3 regions of the Mesorhizobium sp. BR1-1-13 genome follow, and region 1 is predicted to be linked to each of the others. Evidence: predicted binding sites of a transcription regulator. Region 1 holds the regulator's gene; each other region holds the start of a gene.
What was found. Region 1 encodes LexA, which represses DNA repair genes until DNA is damaged. Its sites were predicted from a motif close to TGTTCNNNNTGTGTTCNG; they were not measured.

Region 1 (3,275 bases):
ACAGGCCGCTGTTGGCTGGCCTTTCAGCCGCGATCGAGAGCGCTCGCGAAACCATTGCCGACCATATCAGAGGCAGCATCGGCGGCGCCGAGGGCGAGATCGCCGCGGCGCTGATCGTGGGTGTGCGTGCAGGTATTCCCGACGAGATCAACGAAGCGATGCGACGCACCGGCATCTATCACATCATTTCCATCTCCGGGCTGCACATGGCGCTGGTCGCCGGCACAGTCATGGGTCTGCTGCGCGGCGGCTTCGCCTTGTTCCCGAACTTCTCTTCCCGTCGGCCGGTCAAGAAATACGCGGCCGCAGCCGCCCTTTTCTCGATCGCTGCCTATCTCGTCATTTCAGGCGTCGTCGTTGCCGCCGAACGGAGTTTCATCATGCTGGCGGTGATGCTGATCGCCGTGCTGTTCGATCGTGCGGCACTCACCATGCGCAACCTGGCGATTTCGGCGATCGCCGTCATCGTGGTGTCGCCGCACGAGGTGGTAGGGCCGAGCTTCCAGATGTCGTTCGCCGCCACCGCGGCCCTGGTCGGCGCCTATGCCGGCTGGTCGGATCGCAAAGCCGACAAAGCGCGGACCCCGCCGCCGCAACGGACCTTGCCCGGCCTCCTGACGCGAAAACTGCTGCTGGCGACAGGTGGGCTGGCAATGACCTCGATCATCGCGGGAAGCGCCACGGCGCTTTTCGCCATCTGGCATTTCCAGCGCGTGTCGCCGCTCAGCCTGTTCGCCAATCTTGCAGTCATGCCGATCGTTTCCGTCGTGATGTTTCTTGCGGTTGCCAGTGCGCTGCTGATGCCGTTCGGGTTCGATGGACCATCGCTTTATCTGATGGGCAAGGGACTGACCGCGATGATCGCCATATCGGGATGGATCTCGCAACGCTCGCCGGTCGACGCGGTCGGGTTGATTTCGCAGCAATCCGTTCTTCTGGTGGCGATCGCCCTGGTCATCGCGACGATGGCCACGACATGGCTGCGGCTGGCGGCACTTCCCTTCGCGCTCGCCGGCCTGTTGACCGTCTCGGACACGCGCACGCCGGACGTGCTGATTTCGGAGGATGCCCGCTTGGTGGCGCTGCCGATCGGCGGCGGCGAGCTCGCGATCAACCGGGCGCGCCCGAACGAATTCACGGTCGACAACTGGAAACGCGCGCTGAAATCCGAAACCATCGTTGCGCCGGAGCTGTTCGGCAGCGGAGACGGACAGTTCGACATCTTCGATCCCGCGCAACTTCCGGCGGGAGCGCCTTTCTATTGTTTCACCGGCCTGTGCATGGCCCGGCATCCCTCCGGGGCGATCATTGCGCAGGTGGAGGATCGCAAGGATGCCTGGAGGGCCTGCGCCTATGCGGATCTGATCGTCATCAACGACCCCGGGGGCTACGACCCCTGCCACAATCCGCTGGTTCTCGTCATCACCAAGCGGCAGCTCGCTCGCAAGGGAAGTGCCGCCGTATTCTTCGACCAGCAATCGGCGACGGCACCGGCCCAGGTCAGCTTTGCCGTCGACAGGCCATATCGGCCCTGGCACGAACAGCGAAAATTTTCACGTGAGGCAAGGGGACTGCCGCCTTACCGTAAACCCGAAAAGCCCACCGCCGAACCCGCTCAGTAGCGCCTGATCAGTCCGACCAGCTTGCCTTGCACCTTGACCCTGTCCGGTCCGAAAATACGTGTTTCATAGGCCGGATTGGCGGCCTCAAGCGCAATCGAGGCGCCCTTGCGACGGAAGCGCTTCAGCGTCGCTTCCTCCTCGTCGACCAGGGCCACGACAATCTCGCCGGGACTTGCGGTGTCGGCGTTGCGGATGATGACCGTATCGCCGTCGAAGATGCCGGCCTCGATCATCGAATCGCCCTTGACCTCCAGCGCATAGTGCTCGCCGCCCATGATCATGTCCGGCGGCACCGAAATGGAATGCGTCTGATGTTGGATAGCGTCGATCGGCACGCCCGCAGCGATACGGCCCATGACCGGGATCGACACCGCTGAAACCGCGTCGTCGTCATTGCCGGCAGCGGGCAGACGCGAAGACGTCGCCGGCTTGATCTGCCGGCTAGGGCTGCCCTGTCCGAGGCTGCCCTGGATGACGCTCGGGGAGAACTTCTTTGCCGCGTTAAGACCCGGCGCGATCGAGTCCGGCAGGCGCAGCACCTCCAGTGCGCGCGCCCGGTTGGGCAGGCGGCGAATAAAGCCGCGCTCCTCCAACGCTGTGATCAGCCGATGAATTCCCGACTTGGAGGCGAGGTCCAGCGCTTCCTTCATCTCGTCGAAGGACGGCGGAATGCCGCTTTCCTTCAGCCGTTCATGGATGAACATCAAGAGTTCATGTTGCTTGCGCGTGAGCATGGCGGCCCCCAAAGGCATTGCACGAAGGGTCTGGAACCAGAATCAGAAAACAAACCCAGAACAAACACTATCTGTTCCAGTTGTGTTCCGCAACCATTTAAAGTTTAATGAATTTGTTAAGGCGGCGGAAACGAAACGCCCTCCCGCAGCCAGCATCCTGCCAACGCGATCCGTCGTCAATGCGCTCTCAGGCTCTTTGAAACTATTTTGGTTAATGGCCTGTGGCCCGGCCGATCTCCACTCTTGGTACAAGCCTGAAAACTGTGTGACCGGCAGGTGCCGGCTGCCTTTCGGGGCGGATCAAAATCTCCGCGGCTCGTGAACGAAACGAAACCAAAATGCCAACTTCCTGCCGGAAAGTGGCCAGACATCACCGGACGCGACGGGCTGCGTTCGTTCGCTCCTTGCTTCCCGTTCGCTTGACTAAACCGTATAATAATGTACGGTTTTCGAAGAGGAACACCAATGACCACGCCGAAGCAGGCCGCGCGACGCGAACGGATAGAGGAGGCCGCCTATGCGGTGCTCCGGGAAACCGGCTACAAAAGCGCCTCCCTGCTTGCCATCGCCAAGCGGGCATCGGCCTCGAACGAAACCCTTTACAACTGGTACGGCAACAAGCAGGTCCTGTTTCGATCCTTGATCGAAGCCAATGCGGGAGAAGCAAGGAAGCTGCTGGAGGACGCTCTTCACCAAGCGCGCGATCCACTCGAAACCCTGAATTCGCTCGGGCCAGTCCTGCTGACCCTTGTGACGGGCGACAAGGCGGTGGCGCTCAATCGCGCCGCAGCCGGCGACGTCAACGATACAGGCACGCTGGGCCAATCGATCGCGCAATTCGGCCGCAATACCATAATGCCGCTTGTCGGCGACCTGCTTCGAACCGCAAGTCGGGCCGGCCTGATCGCCTGTGACGATC
Region 2 (3,275 bases), on a different contig from region 1:
GGAACTTGATACCCTGTTCCGCCGACTGGCGCAGGATCAGGCCAGCCTCCGGGTGATAACCGCCGAAATAGACAACGTCGGCCTTGAGGTCCTTAAGCTTGGTGACCAGCGCCGAATAGTCCTTTTCGCCGGCGTTGATGCCTTCATAGTCCACTTCCTTCAGGCCGCCGGCATTCATCGTCGCCTTGACCGCATCGGCAACGCCCTGACCGTAGGCACTCTTGTCATGCAGGATGACGACGTTCTTGCCGGCATATTTCTTCGCGATCCACGGGCCTATGAAGGCGCCCTGCGCATCGTCACGCGTGTAGAGGCGCATGATCGTCGGCCAGCCGGCCTTCGCTGCGGCGTCGGTCAGCACCGGGTTCGAGGAGGCCGGGCTCATCATCAGGGCACCGGCTTCGGCATAGACGGCGGAAGCCGGAATGCTCGAACCCGAGCAAGCGTGGCCGTCGATGAACTTGACGCCGTTGGCGACGATACGGTTGGCGACCGAAACCGCCTGCTTCGGGTCGCACTGGTCATCCTCGATATCGAGCTTGATCTGGCGACCGTCAACACCGCCGGCGGCATTGATCGCGTCGGCGGCAGCCTGCGCGCCCTGCTTGAACTGATCGCCGATGGTGGCGAGTTGTCCGGTCATCGGACCGACCACCGAAAAGGTGATGTCGTCGGCAAAGGCGACCGGCGTGCTCATCATCAGGCCGAAAATGGCCGCGTTCAAAATACTCAATTTTTTCATTGTGGTATGACTCCTCCACTCACGCGCGGCCGCCCCGGCCACGCTTCTTCCAGAGAGGCCGGACAATTTCATCCTTCGTGTGGCCTGTCTAGGCGCATTGACGCCGCTCGATTGGGCCTGCGAAGCATCGCTGGAGCAAAAAGGCAAAAGCCGCGCCGGCCTTGTTCCGGCCGGTCGCGGCTTTGCCTGTCGAGCTGTTTCTCAAGCGCCCCCGCACTCGAACCCAACTCGCCTTCCCTGTCTTCCTGCTGGCCTTGATCTTTCCGAAAACCGGATCATGGCCGCCGCGCCGCTGGCCCTGTCGGGCGTGCCGCGTTCTTGGTTTGCCGCGTGGCCGTCTTACCGCGGCCTTGTCCTTGCCCGGCGGACCGGAAGGCCGCCCTGCCTTGTCTCCAAATTCAGTGCATCGTCATCCATTCGCGGGCTTCGCGCAGCGCCTTGGCGATCTCGACCTTCGACATTGCAGCCGACAGTTCCGAGCGCAATTCCGCAGCGCGAGCCGAACCCTTGATCGCGGCGATGTTGAACCATTTGTGGGCGGCCACGACATCGGTCTCGCAATCGCGGCCCGTCGCATACATCATCCCCAGTTCGAAAAGAATGTCGGCCTGGGCAGTTGCCCCCATGGCGCCGAAGCCTGCTTCAAGCATTTCAAAACGTGCCATTTTTCAACCCTCTCTTCCGGCCCTGTCTGGCTCCCGAGAGCTGCCTCCGTTTGTCTGTCCGGGCTGCTCTTTCGATGCTTTCGAGAATGCCGCTCAGGCTTGAATCCGTCGTTAAATGGCGTGCTTAATTTGAGGAAAACAAAGCTAAAACAATAGGTAAACGTGGAAATTCGTTAAGGATACAAAGCCAGCGATTCAGCCGGATAGCGCCAAATTTGACGAAAATTTTCGCGAGCGGAATCAACACTCCGCTAACCACGCGAAACAAACGCCGCGCATGCATGCATTCATTTCCCCGCCGACATTGCTTCCGTCGACGCTTCTGAATTGCCAAAGCTTCCGCTGCGGCACCGCTTTTGTTTTGCAGGGAGCTGGATTAGCTTACGTTTGCGTAAGCGGCAGACCGGCGGGCGGAGCCTCCTGCCGGGTATCCAAGGGAGGAAAGATGTTTCGAAAAGCAAGCCTGGCCCTGGCGGCCACTTTGATCCTGACCGGTGTGGCCTGGGCCGATCCGATCGAGGGAAACTGGAAGACGCAGGCCGGCGATACCGCGGCCATCGGGGGCTCGGGTTCATTTTCCATCACGCTGAAGTCTGGCAAATATGCCGGCAAGACCATCGGTTCGCTCAAGGCGTCCGGCGACAACAAATACACCGGCAGCATAACCGACCCGGCAAACGACAAGACCTACTCCGGCAAGGCGACGCTGTCGGGCACCTCGCTGAAAATGAGCGGTTGCGTGCTCGGCGGGCTGATCTGCAAGAGTCAGACCTGGCACAAGCTCTGATCGACCCCATCCTTGCGACATGAAAACGGGGCCGGCAGGCCCCGTTTTCGTTTCATGATCCTGGCACGCTGTGCCGGCGGCCATGCTCCTTATGGCCAGCGCCGCCTCAAAACTCATCAACCAATTTGAACGGCAGATGAACGCCGGCATCAGGGCCGGTTCAGTCGTGCCCGGGCATTCTCCTGCGTGTTGAAGGAGACACGACCAATGCTCGCCCGCCGCTTCACCATCGTCTGCCTGCTGGTGAGCCTGTTTGGAATGTTCTTCGCCATCCTCGTCGCCGAAGCGGGCCGTTCGGCCCGTTCCTGGGACGAGGCCAGTTCCAGAACCTGCCGCCTCGCCTGCCCGACCACCCTTCGCCCCTGAGACAGAAACCAAAGACCTGACCAAACACAAAACCTCGAAAGAAAAGCAAAGACCATGAACCGCATCGCCGCAAACCTCTTCAAGACCGTTCGGCTTCTGCCGCGGGCGGCGCTCATCCTGGTGCTTCTTGCCGCGCCGGTCCTGGCTGTGCCGATGATGCGTGCCGATGCCGGTTCCACGATCGAGGCGCCAGCCATGAAGAAATCCGGCGTCGGTTTCGTGCTGCTGGTCAGCCTGCAGCGCGGATAAATTGCGCCTTCGATCGGGACACCCCTCCCAACTGCGATTCCAAATCTCTATATTGGGCCATGGAAAAGCGAATCTATCCCCAGGCCATCGAATCTGTCGTCATGCCCGAGCCTTTTGGCCGGCAAAGCTTCGACACCGCTGAAAAAGCAGTCGCGGCACTGCAAGCACTCTACGAGCGAAACACCAAGTTCCTGCGCGACTCCTTCGCGGCACTCGCCGCCGGCGGCGACAACAGCAAGCGCTACCGCGCCTTCTACCCGGAGATCGGCGTCACGACCAATTCGTTCACCCAAATCGATTCACGCCAGGCCTATGGCCACATGCCGACGCCGGGGCATTTTTCCACCACCATCACCCAGCCGAGCCTGTTCGAAAGCTATCTGGTCGAGCAACTGCGTCTGATCATGCGCAACCATGGGGTCGCGGTCACGGTTTCGGAATCGACCACGCCCATCCCGCTGCACTT
Region 3 (3,275 bases), on a different contig from region 1:
GAATGCAGCGTCATGATGTTGACGGCGTCGAGTTCGGCGTTCTGCTCGGCATCCATGACCAGAGCGACATGTTCGAGGAAGGAGCGCAGCGATTCATACTCCTCCATGGAGCGGATCAGTTCCTTGAGGTTCTCCAGCCGGCCGGGCGCCTCGACCGAACGGTCGTTCTTCCACATGTCGGTGTAGCCGCTCTCTTCCAGGATGGTCTCGGCCAGTTCGGTGTGCGGCGTGGTTTCCAGCGCCTTCTGCCAGCGTTCGAAATTGGCCGCGACCTCGCGCAATGCGGCGCGCGGCTTGGGCTTCAATTCATCGCTCTCGGCGAGCTTGGCGGCGGCTTCCAACATCGGTACGCGCAGCGCGCGGGCCGTGTCGTGGATCTGGCGGATGGTGGTTTCGCCGAGGCCGCGCTTGGGCACATTGACGATCCGCTCGAAGGCGAGATCGTCGGCGCCTTGCGCGACGACGCGGAAGAAGGCAAGCGCGTCGCGGATCTCCATGCGCTCATAGAAGCGCGGGCCGCCAATGACGCGGTAGTTGAGACCGAGCGTGACGAAGCGGTCCTCGAACTCGCGCATCTGGAAAGACGCCCGCACCAGGATCGCCATGTCGTTGAGGTTATGCTTCTGGCGCTGATAAGCCTCGATGGTCTCGCCGACAGCGCGCGCTTCCTCCTCGGAATCCCAGGCTGCGTGGACGTTGACCTTGCCATCCTCGGGATCGTCGCGATCGGTGAACAGCGTCTTGCCGAAGCGGCCTTCGTTGTGGGCGATGAGGTGCGAAGCGGCGCCGAGGATATGCGCGGTGGAGCGATAATTGCGCTCCAGCCGGATGATGGTGGCGCCGGGAAAGTCCTTGTCGAAGCGCAGGATGTTGTCGACCTCCGCGCCGCGCCAGCCATAGATCGACTGGTCGTCGTCGCCGACGCAGCAGATATTGACTTTGTTTTCGCTCACGGGCTGTTCCGCGCCTGCCGGCGCGGGCCCTCCGCGCGGGCCTCGCAAAGGCTCGAACGCCCGGTCGGGCTTGCGGCCTTCGGCCGAATGCAAATCCGTAGACGTCGCACTACGCCCGCTATTTGGCCGTTGCGCCAGGAGCCGCAGCCACATGTATTGGGCGGTGTTGGTGTCCTGGTACTCGTCGACGAGGATGTATCTGAAGCGCTTGTGATATTCCTTCAGCACATCCGGATTGGCGCGGAAGATGCGGATCGGGTGGCAGAGCAGATCGCCGAAATCGCAGGCGTTCAGCGTCTGCAGGCGCTCCTGATACGCCCTGTAGAGCTCGCGGCCCTTGCCGTTGGCGAAACTGCGCGCATCGCCCTCGGCGATATCGGCCGGGCCTTGCCCCTTGTTCTTCCAGCCGTCGATCATCTGCGCGAACTGCTTGGCCGGCCAGCGCTTGTCGTCGAGGCCCTCGGCCTGGATCAACTGCTTGATCAGCCGCACGACGTCGTCGGTGTCGAGGATGGTGAAGTCTGATTTCAGCCCGGCAAGCTCGGCGTGCCTGCGTAGGAGTTTGACGCCGATCGAGTGGAAGGTGCCGAGCCAGGGCATGCCCTCGACATTGCCTTCGCCGATCAGGATGCCTATGCGCTGCTTCATCTCGCGCGCGGCCTTGTTGGTGAAGGTCACGGCCAGGATCTGCGAGGGAAAGGCTTTTCCGGTCGCCAGGATGTGGGCGATGCGGGTGGTCAAGACGCGCGTCTTGCCGGTGCCGGCGCCGGCCAGCACCAGAACCGGGCCTTCGGTCGTTTCCACCGCCAGCCGCTGTTCGGGGTTCAATCCCTTGAGATAGTCGGGCGCGTTGTTGTGGCCGCTGCGGGCAGCCATGGCGCGCGCGGCGATGCCCGACGGGGCGGTGGGCCGCGCATCGGGTTCATCGAAAAAGGGCATGTCTTCGGAAAAGCCGGACATCGCCCCCGAATGTAGTGATTCGGCGGAGAAAGACCAGAACTGTCTACGTTTTGTTCCACCCCTGATTGTTTCCGGCCTGCTTGACAGGCAGGGCGGGTGAGGGAAAGCTGCGCAAAGGGCAGGGAGGGGATCCTGCTGCCCACGGCCGCCTCGAGGCGTGCAACAGTCGAAGGAGTATCATCTTGGCTGTCACCATCACCTCCCTCATTCTCCTCCTCATCGGCCTCGCGCTTGGCGCCGGCGGCATCTGGTTGGCTTCACTGGGAGGTAGCTGGTACTACATCATATCAGGCATCGCCTTCCTCATCGCCGCATGGCTGCTCTACCGGCGCAGATCCACCGCGCTCTGGCTCTACGCCGCGATCGTGCTGGGCACGCTTGCCTGGGCGGTCTGGGAAATCGGCTTCGACTGGTGGGAACTCGGGCCGCGCGGCGGCATCATCGTGCTCGTCGCGTTGTGGCTGCTGACGCCGTGGGCGAGGCGGGGCCTTGTTGGTCCCGATGGCCGCGCGCCGCTCATTCTCGCCGTTTTGGCGTCGCTGGCGGTTGCCGGCTATTCAATGACGACCGATCCCAAGGATATTGCCGGCAATCTCGACACCGACAAGGTGACCCCGGCGGCTGATCTCGGCGGCGACATACCTGCCGGCGAATGGCACTTCTACGGCCGCACGCCCTATGGCCAGCGCTATTCGCCACTCGACCAGATCACGCCGGAGAATGTCGCCAACCTGCAGCCGGCCTGGACTTATCGCACCGGCGACGTGAAAGGTCCCGACGATGTCGGCGAGACCACCTATCAGGTGACGCCGCTGAAGATCGCCGATACGCTCTACATCTGCACGCCGCACAATTTCGCCATCGCCATCGATGCGGCCACGGGCAAGGAGAAGTGGCGCTACGATCCCCAGGTCAAGCTCGACAAGGACCGCCAGCACCAGACCTGCCGCGGCGTCTCCTACTACGCCGACGCCAAGATCGCTCCCGGCCAGCCTTGCGCGGCCCGCGTCTACCTGCCGACTTCGGATGCGCGGCTGATCGCGCTCGACGCCGCCAACGGGCAGGTCTGCTCCTCGTTTGCCGAAGGCGGTACGCTGAACCTTCTGACCGGCATGCCTTATCCCAAGTCCGGCTATTACTATTCGACCTCGGCGCCGCTGATATCGGGCGGCAAGATCATCATCGGCGGCGCCGTCAACGACAATTATTCGACGCAGGAGCCCTCCGGCGTCATCCGCGCCTTCGATGCCAGCACCGGCGCGCTGATCTGGAACTGGGATTCCGGCAATCCCGACCAGACCACGCCGCTGGCGGCAGGCCAGACCTACACCGCCAATTCGCCCAACATGTGGTCGACGCCGA

Region 2: a site for LexA is predicted at 1,542-1,559, ahead of LB533_RS04545 (sel1 repeat family protein). Genes of this name have one in related genera too.
Region 3: a site for LexA is predicted at 1,954-1,971, ahead of LB533_RS12985 (ATP-dependent helicase). Genes of this name have one in related genera too.

What each region holds. Positions count from the first base shown of each region.
Region 1 covers NZ_JAIUIH010000010.1:103,115-106,389, reverse strand. The annotation lists gene LB533_RS22005 (ComEC/Rec2 family competence protein) at 1-1,622, shown strand, start outside; gene lexA (transcriptional repressor LexA) at 1,616-2,356, opposite strand; gene LB533_RS21995 (TetR/AcrR family transcriptional regulator) at 2,822-3,275, shown strand, end outside.
Region 2 covers NZ_JAIUIH010000002.1:10,526-13,800, forward strand. The annotation lists gene LB533_RS04540 (branched-chain amino acid ABC transporter substrate-binding protein) at 1-742, opposite strand, end outside; gene LB533_RS04545 (sel1 repeat family protein) at 1,141-1,407, opposite strand; gene LB533_RS04550 (DUF2147 domain-containing protein) at 1,853-2,194, shown strand; gene LB533_RS04555 (hypothetical protein) at 2,402-2,560, shown strand; gene LB533_RS04560 (hypothetical protein) at 2,615-2,809, shown strand; gene LB533_RS04565 (AMP nucleosidase) at 2,911-3,275, shown strand, end outside.
Region 3 covers NZ_JAIUIH010000004.1:465,711-468,985, reverse strand. The annotation lists gene LB533_RS12985 (ATP-dependent helicase) at 1-1,913, opposite strand, end outside; gene LB533_RS12980 (glucose/quinate/shikimate family membrane-bound PQQ-dependent dehydrogenase) at 2,096-3,275, shown strand, end outside.